2 regions of the Afipia massiliensis genome follow, and region 2 is predicted to be linked to the other one. Evidence: predicted binding sites of a transcription regulator. Region 2 holds the regulator's gene; the other holds the start of a gene.
The links. The regulator LexA, encoded in region 2, represses DNA repair genes until DNA is damaged. The targets are predictions, from matches to a motif close to TGTTCNNNNTGTGTTCNG.

Region 1: the regulator LexA is predicted to act here: its motif matches at 3,621-3,638, upstream of YH63_RS21290 (ImuA family protein).

What each region holds. Positions count from the first base shown of each region.
Region 1 covers NZ_LBIA02000001.1:4,427,890-4,436,262, forward strand. The annotation lists gene YH63_RS21280 (error-prone DNA polymerase) at 1-1,293, opposite strand, end outside; gene YH63_RS21285 (Y-family DNA polymerase) at 1,290-2,882, opposite strand; gene YH63_RS21290 (ImuA family protein) at 2,773-3,558, opposite strand; gene YH63_RS21295 (ferritin-like domain-containing protein) at 3,803-4,306, opposite strand; gene YH63_RS21300 (M20 aminoacylase family protein) at 4,424-5,599, opposite strand; gene YH63_RS21305 (GMC family oxidoreductase) at 5,765-7,384, shown strand; gene YH63_RS21310 (acyl-CoA carboxylase subunit beta) at 7,550-8,373, opposite strand, start outside.
Region 2 covers NZ_LBIA02000001.1:4,025,855-4,034,227, reverse strand. The annotation lists gene YH63_RS19415 (glutamine--tRNA ligase/YqeY domain fusion protein) at 1-146, shown strand, start outside; gene YH63_RS19410 (ComEC/Rec2 family competence protein) at 408-2,693, shown strand; gene lexA (transcriptional repressor LexA) at 2,845-3,552, opposite strand; gene YH63_RS19400 (molybdopterin molybdotransferase MoeA) at 3,747-4,955, opposite strand; gene moaC (cyclic pyranopterin monophosphate synthase MoaC) at 4,966-5,475, opposite strand; gene trpC (indole-3-glycerol phosphate synthase TrpC) at 5,479-6,300, opposite strand; gene trpD (anthranilate phosphoribosyltransferase) at 6,314-7,327, opposite strand; gene YH63_RS19380 (peptidylprolyl isomerase) at 7,382-8,373, opposite strand, start outside.

The sequences.
Region 1 (8,373 bases), 400 kb from region 2:
GCCAAGCGCCTTGCCGACATCGCGGATCGCGCTGCGCGGGCGATAGTGAATGACGGTGGCGACAATCGCCGCACGATGACGGCCGTAGCGCCTGTAAACATATTGCATCACCTCTTCGCGCCGCGAGTGCTCGAAATCGACATCGATATCCGGTGGCTCCAGCCGTTCCTCGGAGATAAAGCGCTCGAACAGCACGTCAGTCTCGGCCGGATTCACCGAAGTGATGCCAAGCATATAACAGACGGCGGAATTCGCTGCCGAACCTCGACCCTGACACAAAATGTTTTGCGAGCGCGCGTAGCAAACGATGTCGTGAACTGTCAGAAAGTAATGTGCGTATCCAAGCTTCTCGATCAGCTTGAGTTCCTTGCCGATTGTCGCGCGCAGCTTTTGGTCGATCCCGCCCGGAAAATAATGCCGGATGCCCGCCTCGGTGAGATCCGCAAGATGCCGCTGCGCCGTCTTGCCCGGCGGAACAGGTTCATCCGGATACTGATACTTGAGTTCGCCGAGCGTAAAGGTGATGCGCTCTGCAAAGCGCATGGTTTCAGCAACCGCATCCGGATAATCGCGAAACAAACGCGCCATCTCATAGCCGGGTTTCAGATGCCGTTCGGCATTGGCTTCGAGCCGTTTTCCGACACTCATGATCGTCGTCTTTTCCCGGATACAGGTCAGGACGTCCTGCAGGGGACGGCGCGCCCGGTCATGATAAAGCACCTCGTTGGTCGCGAGCAGCGGAACGCGGGCCGTTGAAGCGATGCGCTGAAGCTTCGCCAGACGCCGCCTGTCGTCGCCGCGATACAGCAGACTTGCCGCAAACCAGACACCATCGGCGCGACTGCGTTTCAATCGATCGAGAATCTTTAGTGCCGCCGGGACATCAAAGCGATGCGGCAGCGTCAGAATCAGCAATTGCCCTTCGGCAAAGTCCAGCAGGTCATCGAATGTGAGGTGACACTCGCCCTTCCCGGCCGCGAGCTTGCCGCGGGTCAGCAACTGGCATAGCCGGCCATAGGCGGCGCGGTCACGGGGATAGACCAGGATGTCCGGCGTCCCATCCTCGAACACTAGACGCGATCCGATCAGCAGTTTCGGCTTGCATGTGACCTCGGGATTTTCGAGTTCCTTGTAGGCGCGGACGACACCGGCCAAGGTGTTGCGGTCAGCAATGCCAATGACCGGCAAGAGAAGCTCGCTGGCCCGCTTCACATATTCCTGCGGCTGCGATCCGCCGCGCAGGAACGAGAAGTTGGTCGTAATGCCGATTTCCGCGTAGTCGGTGGCTTTCATGCGAACAACCCGTGCACAAACCATTTGGGAGGAACGGGCTCATCTTTCTCAGACACAGGTTCGGTGTAGAGACCGTCGCGATAGATCCAGAAGCGCATGCCTTCCGCATCCTCGACGCGGAAATAATCCCGCGTTAGGGCTTCTCCCTTGTGCCTCCACCATTCCATGGCGATCCGTTCCGGGCCTTCCGCCCGTACCACCGCATGGGTCGCACGACGCCACTTGAATCGCGGCGGATGTCCGTCAGGAACGGCGGCCGCCATGACTTCGATTTCCTCGGGTCGCTCGAACAGACGCAGCGGGCGCAGCGGCGGCTCGGCCTCGGCACGAACAGGCCATTCCGCAACGGAAGCCACAGCAAGATTTTGCTGCGCGGGTGCCGCGATGACAGCGCGTTCCGGAATGTGCGTGTCCAGTGGCAGATGCACCACGACACGCTTGCCGCCGATGCGCGCGGCAAGACGATCGACCAATGCGGCGACTTCATCGTTGTCCTGCGCACGCGTGTCGAAGTCACGCTGCTCCTGGACCACGATCTCGACGCGGCCGGCTGACAGACGAATAAGATCGAAGCCGAAACCGGGGTCGAGCGGATCGGCCAGCGCCTCCAGCCGTTCGCGAAACAGACGGTCGACCACATTGACCTTGGTGACGGGCTGTCCCGTCTCCACCGCGATGGTGCGCACCGCGCCGTCGGTGCGGAAAAAACTCGCCTCCAGACGGCGCGCGCCCTTGCCCTGCTTGTCCATCGCGGCGACCAGCATCTGCGCAAGACCCGACAAGATCGCCGCGATCACGTTGTCGGTCGCGACCGGTTCGGCGAAACGCTTCTCCACCATAAAATCCGGTGGCGGCTTACGCGGCGAAATCGGCGCATCGCCCTGCCCCAGCGCCTGCTGCAACAGGCTGGTGAACGCAGCCCCGAACCGCGCGGAAATTTCATGCGGCGCACGCGACGCGACATCGCCAATGGTCTTCAAGCCGGCACGGCGCAGCCCGCGCGTGATCCCATCATCGGCGCCGAGCGCGAACACCGGCAGCGGCGCGACGGCGCGCGCTTCCTCGCCATCGGGGACGATGCAACTTCGCGTGGCCTGCGTCATGACCCGCGCGCAAACCGGCGTACTCGCAATCGCCGCGTTGATGATGAAACCCTGCCGCGCCAGCAACGCGCAGACCGTTCGCAGCATCGCGGCCTCGCCGCCGAACAGATGCGCGCAGCCGCTGATGTCGAGAAACAGACCATAAGGCGGATCGAGCGCCACCAGCGGCGTGAAGCGGTCGCACCAGTCGGCGACAGCTTCCAGCAGGCTCCTGTCCGCCGCCTCGTCGGCGTCGAACACCTGCACCTCGGGACAGACCGCGCGCGCATTGGCCAGCGGCAGACCTTTCTCGAGACCAATGTCCGCAGCGGCATCGTTCAGCGCCGAAATCTGCAGCGCGTTGTTCAGCTTCGCGACAACGACGCAGGGACACGTGTCATCCGGCGCGGCGTCTTGCCCCGAAAGCTGGCGCTTCAATCGGTCGGTCGGCAGGCGCGGCAGCCAAAGGCTGAGAATACGTCGCCGGTTCACGGAAGAGGCCCTCATCACATTTCCACTCCATGATCCATCGTCCGGTCTGGCCGTGACGGTTGCGAACAAGCTGCGTGTCGAGCAGTGGCGCGCCCCATGCTTCCATCGCGGACAGTGATGGTGCTGACCGCACCGCCCAGCGCGTCTCCGCTGTGCTGGCGGATGGCACCGCCGCCGTGCGCAGTACCAGACACGCGACATTCGAGGCGCGCGCGGCAAGCGTCAGCCTGCGGCTCGCCACCAGATCGAGCTGGCGCACCTCGCCCCAGACATCCAGCACCACCGCACCCAGTGCATCGCAGGCGAGCGCATCGGCTGCGGCGCGCAGCGCGGTCTCGGCATCTGTCGCCCGCACCGTCACCAGCAGGCGTGGATCGAGACCGAGTTCATTCAGGCCGCTCATCGACAGCGCGCCGGATTCCCGTTCCGCAAAATCCTGCCGGACCCACACCAGCGGCCTCCGCCCTGCGAGGCGATGGGCAAGACCCGCGATGAACCCCGTCGCTGCTGCGCCGTGGCGGCCGCTCTCGGCGAACACCTCATGCAGCGCGCCGCGCACCAGCCCGCCCTGCAACAGGGCGTCCGCTTCGGCGTGGCCCAGCGCCACGCGCGAAAGCCCACCGGCGTCGCCTTCCAGGCGGCCGATGGTCCCTCGCAGGGACGCAAGCGTGTTTATGCGCGCGCCGGTCATGCGCCGCTCCTGGGTTTCTGGGTCCGTCACCCGCAGTTGGTTGAACGAGTGACGACCTTATTTGTTCATGATATGTTCTAATATAAAGCTAAGAGAGGCCAAGGAGTCAATGGACTCCCGCAGATTAAGTTTTCTATTTTAAAACAACAGACTAACGGACAGCTCGCCGCTTTCACCGCTCATGCGGCACCCTCCGGCGTCCCTGACGGGACGCCAGAGGCATGATCGCTTGCCGAAACGGCTGTCAGGCCGCCATCGCTTCGGAATTCACTGCGGCAAGGGCCAGACTGGTCAGCGCCTCGTCCGTCTTGTGTTCCTGCTTAAGGGTTTCATCCAGCAGCCTCGCCGCTTCGGCCATGCCGAGCTTGGTCGCCCATGCCTTCAGGGTTCCATAGCGCGCGATTTCGTAATGCTCGACCGCCTGCGCCGCCGCCAGCAAGCCAGCGTCCAGAGCTTCGGTGCCCTTGTACTCGTCCATGATTTCCTTGCCTTCATCCAAAATGCCTTGGATGGCCTCGCAGGTTTTTCCTCGGGCCGGCTTGTCCATTAGATCGAAAATTTTCTCCAACCGCTCCACATGGTCTTCTGTCTCGCCTTCATGCTTCTCGAACGCAGCGCGCAGTTGACTGGAATGCGCGGCCTTGGCCATTTTCGGCAGCGCCTTGAGGATGTGCTTTTCTGCGAAATACATGTCCTTGAGGGTATCAAGGAACAGGTCGTTGAGGTCTTTGTCTTTTGCTGCGGACATGGCGTCCTCACTCGGGTTGATGGTGACGGGATGCTTCCGGCCTCTCAACGCGAGGTGTTGCGCTTCGTTCCTACGACGTAAACGGCGCGAAGCAGTTCCGGCCTCCGCTCGCCCGGGTCAGCCTGCGAGCTGGGTCTCGACCAGCTTGATCCAGTAGGACGAGCCATAAATGATGGCGTCATCATTGAAGTTATAGGCCGGGTGATGAAGCCCGGCGCTGTCGCCATTGCCGATAAAAATGAAGGCGCCGGGCCGTGCTTCCAACATGTAGGCGAAATCTTCCGCGCCCATTACGGGCGGAATCTCGGAGCTGACATTGCCCTCACCTGCAATATCCGCCGCGACCCGTGCGGCGATGCCAGTTTCGGCAGGATGATTGACCAGCACCGGATAGCTGCGCTCGTAATCGAGCGTGATCTTCGCACCCGAAAGCTGCGCAACACCGTTTACGACCTCACGCACCCGCTGCTCGATCAGGTCCCGCACCTCGGGCGTCAGCGTCCGTGCAGTGCCAAACAGTTCTGCCGTTTGTGGGATCACGTTGCGGGCGTTCCCGGCATGGAACTCGCAGATCGAAATCACCGCCGCGTCGAGCGGATCGACGCTGCGCGAGACGATCGACTGCAAAGCGGTAATCAATTGCGCGCCGACCAGCACCGAGTCGATGCTCTTGTGCGGACGCGCGGCATGTCCGCCCAGACCTTCGATATGAATGTTGATGTGATCGGTCGCCGCCATCGCAGGTCCGACACGCGTCGCAAACGTGCCGATCGGCATGCCCGGTGAGTTGTGCATCCCGTAGACCTGTTCGATCTTGAAGCGATCCATCAGGCCGTCCTTGATCATGGCTTCGGCCCCCGCACCGCCCTCCTCGGCAGGCTGGAAGATCATCACGGCATCACCCGCGAAATTCCGTGTCTCGGCGAGATAGCGTGCCGCCCCCAGCAGCATCGCGGTATGACCGTCGTGGCCGCAGGCGTGCATCTTGCCGGGCACGGTCGAGCTATAGGCGACGCCGGTTTCTTCCTCGATCGGCAGCGCGTCCATATCGGCGCGCAGACCAATGGCTTTCAGGTCGCCGCCATTGACGGGCTTTCGCCCCCTGATGACGCCAACCACACCGGTGCGTCCGAGACCCGTCGCAACTTCATCGCAACCGAACTCCCGCAGGCGGTCGGCAACGAATGCCGCAGTGCGGTGCACATCGTACATCAACTCCGGATGCGCGTGCAGCTCGCGGCGCCAGCCCATGATTTCGGGTTGCAGATCGGCGATGCGGTTGAGGATAGGCACGGCGGTAACCTCACAGGATCAAGACGACAAAAGCTAGCATGAGCCCGCAAGGGACCCAACATCCGCGCAAACGGGAATTGCGCGGAACCACACTGTACAGCGAACCCCGGCCGGGGCCATAAGAAGAAAAGTCTCCAATTTGAATAGAGAAATGCAGGACAGGGAATGGTGAAACGTCTCGAGGGGGATTTCGACTACATCGTCGTCGGTGCCGGTACCGCCGGTTGCATCGTTGCCAATCGCCTCTCGGCCGACCCGCGCAAGCGCGTGCTGATTCTGGAAGCCGGCGGCAAGGACAACTGGATCTGGTTTCACATTCCGGTCGGTTATTTGTTCGCCATCGGCAATCCCCGCTCCGACTGGATGTTCAAGACCGAACCGGAGGCCGGGCTCAACGGCCGCGCGCTGGCCTATCCGCGCGGTAAGGTGATCGGCGGATCGTCTGCGATCAACGCCATGATCTCCATGCGCGGACAGGCCGCGGATTACGACCATTGGCGGCAGCTTGGATTGACCGGCTGGGGCTGGGATGATGTGCTGCCCGCATTCAAGAAACTTGAAGATCATTTTCTTGGCGAGAGCGAGCACCACGGCACCGGGGGCGGCTGGCGGATCGAAGCGCCGCGCCTGTCATGGAAAGTGCTGGATGCCGTCGGAGACGCCGCGCACGAAATGGGCATCCGCAAGACGCCGGACTTCAATACCGGCGACAACGAAGGCATCGGATACTTCCACGTCAACCAGAAACGCGGACGGCGCTGGTCCTCGGCGCGCGGTTTTCTCAAGCCCGCATTGTCGCGGCCTAATCTTCGACTCGAAACCAATGTGCTGGTCGACAGGGTGATCGTCGAGAACGGCCGCGCCGTGGGCGTGCGCTTCAGCCAGGGTGGTGAAACCATCGAGGCACGGACACAAGGCGAAGTGATCCTGTGCTCGGGTTCGATCGGATCGACGCAGGTGCTGCATCGCTCCGGCATTGGCCCGCAGGAATGGCTGTCGCCACTCGGCATCGACACCGTGCTCGACCGGCAAGGCGTAGGCCGCAACCTGCAGGATCATTTGCAGCAACGCGCGATCTACAAGGTCGAGGGCGTGCGCACTCTGAACGAGACCTACTACAATTTGTTCCGGCGTGGCTGGATGGGCGTCGATTATCTCCTGCGGCGGCGTGGACCGCTGACCATGGCGCCGTCGCAGCTCGGTATCTTCACGCGCTCCGATGCGCGTCAGGAGCGCGCCAACATCCAGTTTCACGTTCAGCCGTTGTCGCTCGACAAGTTCGGTGAGCCGTTGCACCGCTTCCCGGCGATCACCATCGCTGCCTGTAATCTACGGCCGACATCGCGCGGCAGCGTGCGCATCAAGTCGAACGCCCCCGATCAAGCGCCTGCGATCGCGCCGAACTATCTATCGACACCCGAAGACCGGCAGGTCGCCGCCGATGCCATCCGCGTGACGCGGCGGCTGATGAAGCAGCACGCGCTCGCGGCCTATCATCCGCAGGAGTATCTCCCCGGCCCGTCCGTCGGCGATGACGATGCGTCTTTGGCGAAAGCCGCCGGCGACATCGGCACCACGATCTTTCATCCGGTCGGAACCGCGAAGATGGGCACGTCCAGCGATCCTCTCGCTGTGGTCGATGAGCGCCTGCGCTTTCACGGCCTTAAGGGGCTGCGTGTCGTCGACGCGTCGGTGATGCCGACCATCACGTCGGGCAACACCAACACGCCGACCGCGATGATCGCGGAAAAAGGCGCGGCGATGATTGTTGCGGATGGACGGTAGCAAGCGACCGACGAAATTAGGCGCGGAGCCTCAACTTACTCAGTCGTCATCACCGGGCTTGTCCCGGTGATCCACGTCTTGCTCGCGACGCCGTAAGGAAAGACATGGATGGCCGGGACAAGCCCGGCCATGACGAACTTTATATTTGCGGTCCTTGATAGATCATCACGGCCTGATCGCCATCTTCGCCACGCCCGGGGTACGCAGTGGCTCCGCCAGCCGTGCGAATTCGCAAATCAACGAACGCGTCTTACGCGGGTCTATGATCTCTTCGACCCAGAACTTCTCCGCCGAACGGAATGGCGACCGCAGCTTGTTGAGCCGGTCCTCGATCTCGGCCAGCTTCGCCTTGGGATCGTCAGCGGCCTCGATATCGGCACGATAAGCGGCCTCGATGCCGCCTTCGAGCGGCAGCGAGCCCCAATAGGCCGAGGGCCACGCATAGCGCAGCGAGAACCGGCCTGCCGGCTGATGCACAACCCCCGCAACACCGAAGGAGTTGCGAACGATGATCGTGCACCATGGCACCGTGGTCTGATTGACGGCGGTCATCGCCCGCACGCCATGCCGGATCGTCGCGGCCTTTTCGGCTTCAAGCCCGATCATAAAACCCGGACAATCCATCAGATAGACGACGGGAAGATGGAAGGTTTCCGCCAAATCGACGAAGCGCACCACCTTCTGGCAGGCTTCCGCTGTCCACGATCCTCCATAAATATAAGGATCGCTCGCCAGCAGCAGCACAGCGCGGCCGTCAAAGCGCGCGAACCCGGCGATCACCGAGCGCCCGAAATTCTGGCCCATCTCGAAGAACGATCCCTTATCGACCACCGACTCGATAATGGGCCGCATCTTGTAGATCTGCTTGCGGCTGCGCGGGACGATATTGAGCAGCGCTTCGTCGCTGCGCTCCGGATCATCGCTGCAAGGAGTGGTCGGCGGCAGGTCAAATACAGATGACGGCAGGTAAGACAGGAACTTCCGCGCAC
Region 2 (8,373 bases):
TGGCGAGCGACAATTTCGAAGGCGCGATACAGTTCGAACGGCAGGGATATTTCTGCCGCGACAAGGACTCCGCGCCGGGCAAGCTGGTCTTCAACCGCACCGTCGGTCTGCGCGACACCTGGGCCAAGGTCTCGGCAGGGAGCTAGAGATACCGACGCGCTGCAAGCTTTCGTACTTCGTCTTTGCGAGGAGCACTTGCGACGAAGCAATCCAGTTCTTGTTTTCCCAAAGGTGGATTGCTTCGCTTCGCTCGCAATGACGGCCTGTCTCTCGTTTTAATGACCGCATTTCCGGTCAATTTTTCAGGACGGGGCATCTAAAGAATATATGCGTCCATTCTGTATCCGTTCCGCTGGTTTGGCTGATCGCTTCCGCTAGCATTGCGAAAGCGATGCCGGAGCGAAGCGATGGCGGGCGGGGGCGAGCATCAGACGCGATCCCAAGGCCGGGCGGGGCGGGCCATCACATGGCCGCCGCGCGGTGCCGTGCGCGCAGATGCCGGCGATGCCGCCGAGCGCGGATCCGCATTTCTGACTGAAAAGATCCGGAACTGGGTCGCGGCGGAAGCCGGGCCGGGCCGGTTGTTGCCGTGGGTGCCGGTCGCGTTCGGCGCGGGCATCGCCGCTTACTTCGCGGTGGATCGCGAGCCTGTGGCCTCGGTCGCTGCTGTCACGGCGCTCGCGCTCTGTGTCGCTGCGTTCTTCGCGCGGCGGAGTCGCATCTTTCCTCTCGTGGTGATGCTGGCCGCGTTGTCCGCGGGCTTCGCGACGGCGGCGCTGAAAACCGCGCGCGTCGCTCATGGTGTGCTGGCGCGTCCGATGTTCTCGGTGACGATGAAGGGCTTTGTCGAAACCCGCGACGAGCGCGAACGCACCGATCGCTTCGTGCTGCGTGTCGAAGAAATGGAATCGCCGCGCGGCGGGATCAAACTCGAGCGCGTGCGGCTGTCTGTCAAGAAAGGCACTGCGCCTGCGGTTGGCAGCTTTGTTGAGCTCAAGGCGAGACTGCTGCCGCCGCTCTCGCCGCTGCGTCCGGGGAGTTACGACTTCGGACGCGATATGTATTTCCAAGGCATCGGCGCATCAGGCTTCGCCATGGGCGCGATCAAGACCGTCGAGGCGCCGCGCAGTGGCGGCACCTATCTGCGCTATGCAGCCACGATGCAGGGCATGCGCGATGCGATCGACGCGCGCATTCGCAGCGTGCTCAGCGGCGACAACCGCGCCATTGCAACGGCGTTGCTCACCGGACGCCGCGATGCGATCTCCGCCCCGGTCAACGACGCCATGTTCATTTCCGGGCTCGGCCATGTGCTGTCGATCTCCGGCTATCACATGGCGGTGGTGGCGGGCGTCGTGTTCTTCGCGGTGCGTGCGCTACTGGCGCTGTTTCCCGCGCTCACCGTGACGTTCCCGATCAAGAAATGGTCGGCCGTTGCGGCGCTGCTCGCCGCCGCCTTCTATCTTCTGCTGTCGGGCGCGGAAGTCGCGACGCAGCGCTCGTTCTTCATGACGGCGGTGGTGCTGATCGCCGTGATGGTGGACCGGCGCGCGATCACGTTTCGCACGCTCGCCGTGGCGGCCATGATCGTGCTGCTGATCGCGCCGGAAGCATTGGTGCATCCGAGCTTCCAGATGTCGTTCGCGGCGACGCTGGGATTAGTCGCGCTAGTCCAGATCGGCATGCCGAATCTGTTTGCGTCACCTGACAATGCGCAGGTGGCGCGCGCGGCGCTCTGGGGCGGGCGTGAGATCACGATGCTGGCGCTGGCATCGCTCGTCGCAGGGTTTGCGACCATGCCTTACGCGGCGTTTCATTTTCATCGCGTCACGCCCTACGGCGTGCTGGCCAATCTCGCGGCGATGCCGGTGGTCTCAGTGTTGGTGATGCCGGCCGGACTGCTGGGACTGCTCGCCATGCCGTTCGGATTCGACGGCCTGTTCTGGCGGCTGATGGATGTCGGCATCGGCTGGATGGTGGCGGTAGCGCAATGGGTTGCCGCGCTCCCGGGCGCCATCGGGCGGATCGCGTCATTCGGGACCGGCCCGCTGGCGGTGATGAGCGCAGGCATCATCGCGCTCGGCCTGCTACGGACACCGCTGCGCTGGGCGGGCGCAGGGCTGATCGCGCTGGCAACGGTCTGGGCACTGACCACGCCGCAGCCGGACATCCTTGTTGCCGGAGACGGACATACGGTCGCGGTGCGGGGGAAGGACGGCAGGCTGCGCCTGATGCGCACCGGAAAGGACGCGTTCCTGTCGCGCGAATGGCTCGCGGCCGATGCCGACATGCGCAAGGCAATCGATGCGTCGCTGACCGACGGTGTCTCGTGCGACACGTCCGGATGCGTGGTGCAGGCGGCGGATGGTTCGACCATTGCGCTGACACTGAAGCCTGACGCATTCGCGGACGATTGCGCGCGGGCCGCGGTCATCGTGACGCTTCGGCAACCGCCCACCGACTGCGCGGCCATGGTGCTGGATCAGGAGATGCTGCGCAGGCGAGGGACGCTGGCCTTGCGCAAAACAGCGGACGGCTACGCGATCACGGCTAACCGGCCGCGCGGCGTGGATCGGCCCTGGTCACCGGCAAATGTTGAAGACGAGTCTGACGTCTCTGCTGTCCGGCTAAACCGTCCGGTCCAGCCGGTCGACGCCACGCCGACGGAAAGTGATCTCCAGCCTGATGATTGATCGCGCTGTCATTCCGGACAGGCTGCGCAGCGGGTTGATCCGGAATCCAGCAGGGTTCGGTGGAAGCAGTTTCTGGATTCCGGGTTCGCTCGCAAGCGCTCGCGCCCCGGAATGGCGCCGGACCATTTTTTCAGTTCGTGCCAAACCGAACTCAATACTTCCGAACGAGCCCGATCAGCTTGCCCTGAATGCGCACGCGATTGGGCGGAAGGATACGGACCTCGTAAGCCGCGTTGGCAGGCTCGAGCGCGATGGACGCACCGCGGCGCCGGAAGCGCTTCAAGGTGGCTTCTTCCTCATCGATCAGCGCCACCACGATGTCGCCGGTGTCGGCGCTCTCGTTGCGCTGGATCAGCACGGTATCGCCGTCGAGAATACCAGCTTCCATCATGGAATCGCCGCGCACTTCGAGGGCGTAGTGTTCGCCGGACCCGAGCATGTCGGGCGGCACGCTGATGGTGTGGCTGCGGGTCTGCAGCGCCTCGATCGGTGTACCTGCCGCGATCCGGCCCATGACCGGTACGGAAACGGGGTAGCTCACATCCTCGTCGGGACCGGCGGAGGTGTTCGCGCGAACCTTTCCGAGGTTGCCTTCGATGACGCTCGGGGTGAAGCCGCGGCGTGCGCCGCCCGGATTGGCGCCGAGTTCGGGAAGCTTGATGACCTCGATGGCGCGGGCCCGGTTGGCGAGCCTGCGGATGAAGCCGCGTTCTTCAAGGGCGGTAATGAGCCGGTGGATGCCGGACTTGGAACGCAGGTCCAGCGCGTCCTTCATTTCGTCGAAGGAGGGCGGAACACCAGCTTCCTTGAGCCGCTCGTTGATGAAGCGCAGAAGCTCGTATTGTTTGCGTGTCAGCATCTGAATTGGTCCCCGATCCCTAGAATCTCGAGTTTTGAGCCGATGCCGCGCCTCTTTAGATCCCACTGAAAGAAGTACGGGAAGGACACTTAAGGGGTGCGAGTCACTCGAAACAAATCATGAACGAACACTATATGTTCCATATGTGTTCCGCAACCCCTTAATTTCTCGTGAACGGCGGGAGGGTTTAGGGATCAGCCGGGAAGCCGGAGGATCGTGCAGGGCGAGCCAGCCGGGGCGGCTGGCGCATGGGGGGCGCGGACGATCAGCGCATCGGACGCGGCCAGATTGGCTACAAGCGAGCTGTCCTGCGCGCCCACGGAGGTTGCGACAGGCAAGCCGTCGCTGCCGGGCGTGAGCCGCGCCCGTAGATAATCCTGCCGCTTGTCGTTGGCAGGCAATTCGCGCCCAAGCACGGCGCGTTCAAGCAGATGATCGACGCTCGTCCGCCCCGAGAGCGCGCGGATCAGCGGCACCAGAAACAGGAAGGCGCAGACATAGGACGACACCGGATTTCCAGGCAGCCCGAGCACGCGCATCGTGTCGAGCCGCCCGTGCATCATCGGTTTGCCGGGGCGCAGCGCGATCTTCCAGAAGGCCATGTCGAAGCCTTCGGCTTTCAGCGCAGCCTGAACGAGATCGTGATCGCCGACCGACGCGCCGCCGGTGGTGACGAGAACGTCCGCGCCGAGGTCGCGTGCGCGGCTGATTCCGTTCGCGGTGGATTCAAGCGTGTCGCACGCGATGCCGAGATCGATGACCTCCGCGCTTTCGCTTCGCACCAGTGCGCTGAGAGAAAACAGATTGCTGTAGACGATCTGGCCGGGGCCGGGCGTCGTGCCCGGCGCGACCAGCTCGTCGCCGGTGGCGAGGATCGCGACCTTCGGGCGGCGGTGCACCGGCAACTGCGGATGGTTCATGCTTGCGGCTAACGCCAGGGCGCGATCATTGAGCCACGAACCGCGCGGCAGCAGCACGTCGCCTTCGCGGAAATCGATGCCGGCGGGGCGGATGTTCTTTCCCTCTGCGATGGCTTCGTTGACGATGACGAACTCGCCGTCGCGCGTGGTGTCTTCCTGAATGACGACGGCGTCGACGCCGCCGGGAACAACGCCGCCGGTGAAGATGCGCGCTGCCTGTCCCGCGCCAATGGCTTGATTGAACGGCCGTCCGGCCGCGACTTCGCCGATCACTTTCAGCCGCGCGCCCGGCACCGCATCCGCCGCGCGCACCGCGTAGCCATCCATCGCCGACAGCGCGACGGGCGGCTGGGTGCGAAGGGCTGCAACGTCGCGGGAGAGCGTGCGATGAAACGCATCGGTGAGCGCAACGGTTTCTTCGGGAAGGGCGCTGGCGTCCTTGAGAACGGCGACATAGGCGTCGGCGACCGGCATCAGCGCCATAGGACGCTCCTCAGTAATCGGCCAGGTAGTGACCGGATTTTCCGCCCTTTTTCTCGACCAGGCGGATGGCTTCGATCTGGATGCCGCGCTCCACGGCCTTCACCATGTCGTAGATGGTGAGGCACGCCACCGACACGGCGGTCAGCGCTTCCATCTCGACGCCGGTGGGGCCTTTGACCTTCACCGTGGCGCGCACGCGGCAGCCCGGCAGCTTGGTGTCGGGTGTGATGTCGAGCGTGACTTTCGACAGCGCCAATGGATGGCAAAGCGGAATGAGATCGGACGTGCGCTTCGCCGCCATGATGCCGGCGACGCGCGCGGTGCCCAGCACGTCGCCCTTGGCGGCGTTGCCTTTGACGATGAGATCAAGCGTCTTGCGGGTCATGATGACACGGCCTTCGGCCACCGCCACGCGTTCGGTGTCCGGCTTGGCCGACACGTCGACCATGCGGGCTTCGCCCTTGGCATCGATGTGGGTAAGGGCGGCGCTTGCTTTCTTCTTTGATTTCTCTTTGGCCACGGCTCAGCGCGTCCCGGTGGCGCGTTGCGCGTCGTTACGAGCGAGCAGGGTGCGGGTCGCGGTCGTCACATCGGCCTGACGCATCAGGCTTTCGCCGACGAGGAAGGTCGACATGCCGACCTTTGCGAGACGCGCGAGATCCTCCGGTGCGAAGATTCCGCTTTCGCCGACGCTGATGCGATCCGTCGGGATCAGCGGCGCGAGTTCTTCGCTGGTGGCCAGCGTCGTCTCGAAGGTACGCAGGTTGCGGTTGTTCACGCCGAGCAACGGCGAGCGCAGCTTCAATGCGCGGTCGAGTTCCTCGCGATTGTGAACTTCCAGCAGCACGTCCATGCCGTGTGCGAAGGCTGCGTCCTCGATATCCTTCGCCGCAGTGTCGTCGAGCGCGGCCATGATGATCAGGATGCAGTCGGCGCCATGCGCGCGGGCTTCTGCCACCTGATAGGTGTCGTACATAAAATCCTTGCGCAGCACCGGCAGCGAGACCGCAGCGCGCGCGGCGACCATGAATGCGAGCGAACCCTGGAACGATGGCGTATCGGTCAGCACCGAAAGACACGCAGCGCCGCCGGCCTCGTAAGCTTTGGCGAGAGCGGGAGGGTCGAAGTCGGCTCGAATGAGTCCCTTCGAGGGAGACGCCTTTTTGATCTCGGCGATCAACGCATAGTCACCGCGTGCGATCTTGCCGCGAATGGCGTTGACGAAACCGCGCGGCGCGGAGGCGGCCTTGGCGCGCGCCTCGACTTCGGCCAGCGGAAGCGCACGCTTGGAGGCGGCGATTTCCTCGCGCTTGTAGGTTTCGATCTTTTCGAGGATGTCCGACAAAGGTAATCGCTCCTCAAGCATTGGAGACAGCGACGAGGCGCTTGAGCCTGTCCGCCGCCGCGCCAGTGTCCAGCGCCTTGGTGCCGAGCGCAACGCCTTCCTTCAGATCCTTGGCCTTGCCGGCAACCACGAGGGCTGCGGCGGCATTCAGAAGCGCGACGTTGCGGTAGGCGTTCTGCTTGCCCTCCAGCACGTCGCGAAGCGCCTTGCCGTTGGCCTCAGCGTCGCCGCCCTTGAGCTCGGCGCTGGTGGCGCGTGGCAACCCGCCGTCCTCGGGCGTGACTTCGAACGTGCGGATGCTGCCGTTCTCTAGCGCAGCGACGAAGGTCGGGCCGGTGAGGGTGATCTCGTCCAGTCCGTCGGAGCCGTGCACGACCCAGGCGGATTCCGCGCCGAGGTTCTTCAGCACCTGCGCCAGCGGCTGCACCCAATGTTTCGAGAACACGCCGACCATCTGCCGCTTGACGCCGGCGGGATTGGACAGCGGTCCAAGCAGGTTGAAGATGGTGCGGGTCGCGAGTTCGACGCGGGTGGGGCCGACATTTTTCATCGCCGGATGATGCGTCGGCGCGAACATGAATCCGATGCCCGCCTCTGCGATGCAGCGGCTCACGTCGTCCGGCGTGATGTTGATATTGACGCCGAGCGCGGCTAGCGCGTCGGCTGCGCCCGATTTCGATGACAGCGCGCGGTTGCCGTGCTTGGCGACCGGGACGCCTGCACCCGCGAGAATGAACGATGCGCAGGTCGAGACATTGACGGAGCCCGAACCATCGCCGCCGGTGCCGACGATGTCCACGGCGTCGGCGGGCGCTTTCACCGTGAGCATCTTGGCGCGCATCGCAGAGACTGCGCCGGTGATCTCATCGACCGTCTCGCCGCGCACGCGCAAGCCCATCAGCAGCGCGCCCATCTGCGAGGGCGTCGCTTCGCCGGACATCATGCGGTCGAACGCTGCTGCTGCCTCGTCCCGCGACAGGGCAGCGCCGGTGGCGACTTTTCCGATAATGGCTTTCAGGTCGTCCATGGGGCTTCCGCTTGACGTGACTTCCGCTCGAATGAGCCTAGATTTTGAGGCTCATCATTGAGCCGAGGCCGCGCCGGTCGCCACGGCAAACGCGTTCTGGTTGATGGTGACACCGACCTCGGTTTCGAGCTTGGAGATGTAGGCGCCAAGCTGCTCCTCCATTTCCGCGCGGCGCAGATTCTCGGTCAGCTTCTTCACGTCCTCGGATGCCATATCGACCGGCGGCACAACGACGTCGGTGACCTTGAACACGATCCACTCGCTCGGTCCGGTGCCTTCGGTCTGACCGACACTGTCCTTCGGGGTGCGGAACACCGCCGTGACCAGCCGCTCGGGCACATCCTTGGCTTCGGCGTCGCGCTTGAACAGCTTGGCCGTCTCAACCTTGACTCCCGCAGCCGAAGCTTCGGCGTCGAAGGCCGCGCCCTTTTCCAGCTTGCCGACCATCTCGGTTGCCTTGGCGCGCAGGCGGGTCGAGATCTGTTCGTCGCGCCAACGGGCCTCGACCTGATCCTTCACCTCGTCGAGCGTCCGGTCGCGCGACGGCGTAACGCCGAGGACATCGAACCACAACTCGCCGCCGTTGTACTGCAACGGCTCGTTCTCGACGCCGATGCTGCTGGCGAACGCGGGCGCGATGATGTCGACGCCTTGCGGCAGGCCAGTCACCGGCTTGCCGTCCGTTCCGCGGCCGGAGCGATCGACGGCTTCGATCGTGATGGCCTTGAGCCCGAGCTTCTGGGCGGCTTCGGCGATATTCGCGCCGCCGCCGCGCTCGTCCTCGATCTTGTTGTGCAGGTCCTGCAGCTGCGCCCGCGCGCGCTCCAGCGCGATCTCGCGCTTGATCGTGGGAGCGACGCTCTCATAGGTCGGGTTGGTGCCGGGCTCGATCTTGGTGACTTTCAGCAGGGCCGTCGTCAGCGTCCCCTTGACCGGCTCGCTGACGGTGTCGGGCGCAAGGGCGAACGCGGCATTTGCGATCGCTGTATCGCCGATTGATGTCTTCGCCACCGTGCCGAGGTCGATGTCGGCCGTGGTGAGCTTGC